2 regions of the Stenotrophomonas sp. YJH_SMC_127 genome follow, and region 2 is predicted to be linked to the other one. Evidence: riboswitches for the same ligand, from Rfam matches in the RefSeq annotation. Region 2 holds a riboswitch; the other holds the start of a gene.

Region 1 (2,443 bases), on a different contig from region 2:
CCACACCCTCAACGGCAAGGGCTACCGCGTGCTCAACCACGTGCGGGTGATCCAGGGCGATGGCATCAACCCGGATACCATCCGCACCATCCTGCAACGCATCACCGACGACGGCTACGCCGCCGACAACGTAGCCTTCGGCATGGGCGGTGCGCTGCTGCAGCGGCTGGACCGCGATACGCAGAAGTTCGCACTGAAGTGCTCGGCGGCGCGGGTCGAGGGTGAGTGGATCGACGTCTACAAGGATCCGGTCACCGACGCCGGCAAGGCCAGCAAGCGTGGCCGCATGCGCCTGCTGCGCCGCCTGGACGATGGCAGCCTGCATACGGTGCCACTGCCGGCCAACGGCGACGACACCCTGCCGGACGGCTTCGAGGACGCAATGGTGACCGTGTGGGAGAACGGCCGCCTGCTGCACGACCAGCGGCTGGACGACATCCGCACGCGGGCGGCCGTGGGGCATTGAAGGTGCATCCCGACCGGGGTCAGAGCCCGCTGCGTGGCAGCGGGATCCGACCCCTTCCTTCCGCTGGGGTCGGATCCCGTTGCAGCGTAGCGGGTTCTGACCCCTGCGCTCTTGACCGGCGCCACCAACAGGTCCACCTTGCACACGCCGAAGGTATCCCTCCCATCGCTGCGGCGCGGGGAGGGATTTAAACGGGAATCCGGTGAAGGCGCCTCGCGCGTCCATTCCGGAGCTGCCCCGCAGCGGTGAATGGAAACGAATCCTGCCAACAGCACTGGGCTCGCGCCTGGGAAGCGGCGGGTAGTAGGTGGGCTGCGGCCCGTGTCCATCAGCCCGAATACCGGCCCCGGCCGGGGGACACGACCGTCCCCTGACTCGACCTGGAATCTCCGCGGGGAGGTTGCCGGGGCCGTCGTCGTCCTGCGCGTGCAGGCGGTGTGGCCGCGCGCGTCCTGTTCACGGTATCCGGCCAGACCCGTTCACCCACGCGCTGATGCATGGGCCACCGCCGTTGCCGGCGGTCCATGCGGTACCTGACGATGACCGAGCTCCAACGCCCCACCCTGACCCTGCCCGCCGACGGCAAGCGCCTGCTGCTGCATTCGTGCTGCGCGCCCTGTTCCGGCGAAGTGATGGAGGCGATCACCGCCTCCGGGATCGACTACGCGATCTTCTTCTACAACCCCAACATCCACCCGGTGAAGGAATACGAGCTGCGCAAGCAGGAGAACATCCGCTTCGCCGAGCAGCACGGCATTCCTTTCATCGACTGCGACTACGACACCGACAACTGGTTCAGCCGTGCGCGGGGCATGGAAAACGAACCCGAACGCGGTATCCGCTGCACGATGTGCTTCGACATGCGTTTCGAGCGCACCGCGCTGTATGCGCACGAGCACGGCTACGACACCATCAGTTCGTCGCTGGGCATCTCGCGCTGGAAGAACATGGCGCAGATCAACGACTGCGGGATCCGTGCGGCGTCGCGCTATGAAGGCCTGCAGTACTGGGACTACAACTGGCGCAAGGGCGGCGGCGCCAGCCGCATGATCGAGATCAGCAAGCGCGAGCAGTTCTACCAGCAGGAATACTGCGGCTGCGTGTACTCGCTTCGCGATGCCAACCGCCATCGCCGCGAGAATGGCCGCGAGCGGATCAGGATCGGCCTGCTGTACTACGGGCAGGACGCTGGGACGCCACAGGGCGATTGACGTGCAGGCATGGGGCGGCCACGCTGGTCGCCCCTTCTGTTGTAGCGGACCTGCCATGACCGCCCTGCCCGCCGATGTCGCCCTGCTGGTGATCGACCTGCAGCCGGACTTCATGCCCGGTGGCGCCTTGGCCTGCGACCAGGGCGATGCGCTGGTGGCACCGATCGCCGATCTGTTGGCGCAGCGCCGCTACCGCACCGTGGTGGCGACCCAGGACTGGCACCCGGCCGACCATGCCTCGTTCGCCAGCCAGCACCCCGGCCAACGCCCCTTCGAGACCATCCTGCTGCACGCGCAGCCGCAGACGCTGTGGCCGGACCACTGCGTGCAGGGCAGCGCCGGTGCCGCGCTGCACCCGGGCGTGGACTGGACCGTGGCCGACCTGATCCTGCGCAAGGGCACGCGCCAACAGGTGGATTCGTACAGCGCCTTCCGCGAGAACCATGGCCCAGATGGCGAGCGCCCGGCCACCGGCCTGGCCGGCTGGCTGCACGAGCGCCGCATCCGCGAAGTGCACGTGTGCGGCCTGGCCCGCGACTACTGCGTGCTGTGGAGCGCGCAGGATGCGGTGAAGTCCGGCTTCCGGGTGAAGTTCCTGTGGGACCTGACCCGGCCGGTGACCGAAGCCAACGACGCGATGGTGCGCGATGCGCTGGGCAAGGCGGGAATCGCGACCGCCTGACCCACGACGGTAGTGCCGGCCGCTGGCCGGCAACGCCTGGATCCCTGCAGTTGCCGGCCAGCGGCCGGCACTACCGGATCACAT
Region 2 (2,443 bases):
TTACGGCTGCTGCAGTTCTAGCAGCTCGCCTGCCAGCCCGGCTTCGCCACGTTCCAGCCGTACCCGCAGGCGCGTACCGTGGTCGATGCGCAGTGCCCAGCACAGCGACATCGGCAGGCCGCAGACCTGCGACAGCACCATGCGCAGCGGGCCGCCATGGCTGACCACCAGCGTTGGCACCGGGTCGTCATCATCGAGCAGTCGATCCAGCGCGCGCGCGATACGCCGCTCGAAGTGGCCCCAGCTTTCACCGTTGGGCGGTGGGAATGCATGCGGATCGGCATGGAAGGCCGCCAGTGCGTCCTCCGGCAGGTCGAACAGCGGCTGCCCGTCCCAATCGCCGAAATCCAGCTCTTCCCATTCCTCCTCCGCTTCCACGTCCAGCCCGCGCGGGGTGGCCAGGGCCATCGCCGTGTGCAGCGAGCGCAGCCGCGGCGAACTGATCACCCGTTCCCAGGGCTGCGCAGCATAGGCGTCGACCAGTTCCTGCGGCAGGCGGGCCAGCTGCGGTGGATCGCTGCGGCCATCGAGGAACTCATCGCGACCGTTGCCGGCATGGCGGACCAGGTCGAGGATCATGCGTGCGTCCTGTACAGGCAACGCGGGAACAGCGGAAAACGGGCGGACATCGGCAACGGCACCACGGGATCGAGGGACCATTCTAAGGGCACAGCAAAGGCAGTCGGGTACGCTCGACGCTACGGGCCGCCTGCGATGCCGTAGACTGCGCCCACTTCCAGGTGACCTGCGGCCACGGCCGGCAGGTTGAAACGGGAAGCCGGTGACGCGTGAATCCACGCCAGGCCGGCGCTGCCCCCGCAACGGTAAGCACGTCAGTTCCAGGCAACAAAGCCACTGTGCCGCAGGCATGGGAAGGCGCCTGGACGGTGGCCTCGCGCCACCCGGCGGCAAGCCCGGAGACCGGCCCGGAAGCCTCAGGTCGCGGTGCGGTGGGCATGGCGCTGGATGACCGCAGCCTGCGCTGCGGCGTCGGCGCATGCCTGCCTTCGCGGCTCCTCCCCTTCGCCACGCGGGCGTGCGTGGCACCTGGAGTCCCCCATGAAGCTGCAGTCCCGAATGCTGTCCCTGGCCGTGCTGGCCGCCCTGCCCGCGCAGGCCCAGGCCGCCGATGACACCACCGCGCTCGACCAGATCCTGGTCACCGCCACCCGCACCCCGATCGCCCTGCAGGACAGCATCGCACCAGCCCAGGTGATCGACCGCGCGCAGATCGAATCCAGCCAGGCCACCTCGTTGCAGGAACTGCTGCGCGGCCGCGCCGGCATCAACCTGACCAATGCCGGCGGGCTCGGCAAGCAGAGCTCGCTGTTCCTGCGCGGCACCAACTCGGGCCACACCGTGGTGCTGGTCGATGGCGTGCGCATCAACAGTGCCGACCTCGGCCTGGCCATGTACCAGGACCTGCCGCTGGCGCAGATCGAACGCGTGGAAATCGTGCGCGGCCCGCAGTCCAGCCTGTACGGCGCCGACGCCATCGGTGGCGTGATCCAGATCTTCACCCGCCGCAACCAGGGCGATTTTGCTCCGCACTTCCAGCTCGGTGGTGGCAGCAACGGCCTGCGCGAAGCCAGCGGCGGCATCGGAGGTGGCACCGAACGCGGCTGGTTCGGCGCCGACATCGCCTACCAGCATTCCGATGGCGTCGATGCCTGCCGTGGCTCGGCGACGCTGTTCACCGGCTGCTTCGCCGACGAACCCGACCGCGACGGCTACCGCAACCTGTCCAAGAGCCTGCGTGGCGGCTACACCTTCAACGACCAGTGGAATGTGGAAGGCAGTGCGCTGCGCGCCGACGGCAGGAACCACTACGACGGCTATTACAACTACTCGGAAATCCGCCAGCAGGTGCTGGCCGGCAAGGTGCGCTACACCCCGTCCGGGCGCCTGGCCGTCACCGCCAACGTCGGCCGCAGCGACAACGAGTCGGACAACTTCGGCGACTTCGGCGCACGCGGCAGCGCGCAGACCCACCGCGACAGCGCCTCGCTGCAGGGTGACTTCACCTTGACCGGAAGCCAGCTGCTGAGCACCGGCGTGGACTGGAGCGAAGACAACCTGGATGGCAGCAGCGCGGGCTACCTTGTCGACAGCCGCCGCAACACCGGTGTATTCGTGCAGTACCAGGGCCGCTTCGGCCGCCACCAGCTGCAGGCCAGCGCGCGCAACGACGACAACCAGCAGTTCGGCAACCACGCCACCGGCAGTCTCGGCTGGGCAATGCAGCTGGACCACGGCCTGCGCGTCAATGCCAGCTACGGCACCGCCTTCAAGGCACCGACCTTCAGCGACCTGTACGACCCGTGGAGCGGCGTGCCGACGTTGAAGCCGGAGAAGTCCAAGAGCGCCAACCTCGGTGTTTCGCAGCAGGGCCAGGGCTGGCATTGGGGCCTGGACGTGTACGAGACCCGCATCGATGACCTGA

What was found. A riboswitch is a leader RNA that binds a small molecule or an ion and turns the genes downstream of it on or off. The one in region 2 is predicted to bind cobalamin.
Region 1: it holds a riboswitch for cobalamin, as region 2 does, so the genes downstream of both, AC5QAB_RS16915 (epoxyqueuosine reductase QueH) here and btuB (TonB-dependent vitamin B12 receptor) in region 2, are expected to answer to the same signal.

The regions. Positions count from the first base shown of each region.
Region 1 covers NZ_JCAFVO010000008.1:95,663-98,105, reverse strand. The annotation lists gene AC5QAB_RS16920 (nicotinate phosphoribosyltransferase) at 1-466, shown strand, start outside; cobalamin riboswitch at 600-829, shown strand; gene AC5QAB_RS16915 (epoxyqueuosine reductase QueH) at 991-1,677, shown strand; gene pncA (bifunctional nicotinamidase/pyrazinamidase) at 1,733-2,359, shown strand.
Region 2 covers NZ_JCAFVO010000004.1:298,207-300,649, forward strand. The annotation lists gene AC5QAB_RS11925 (histidine phosphatase family protein) at 1-579, opposite strand; cobalamin riboswitch at 722-944, shown strand; gene btuB (TonB-dependent vitamin B12 receptor) at 1,060-2,443, shown strand, end outside.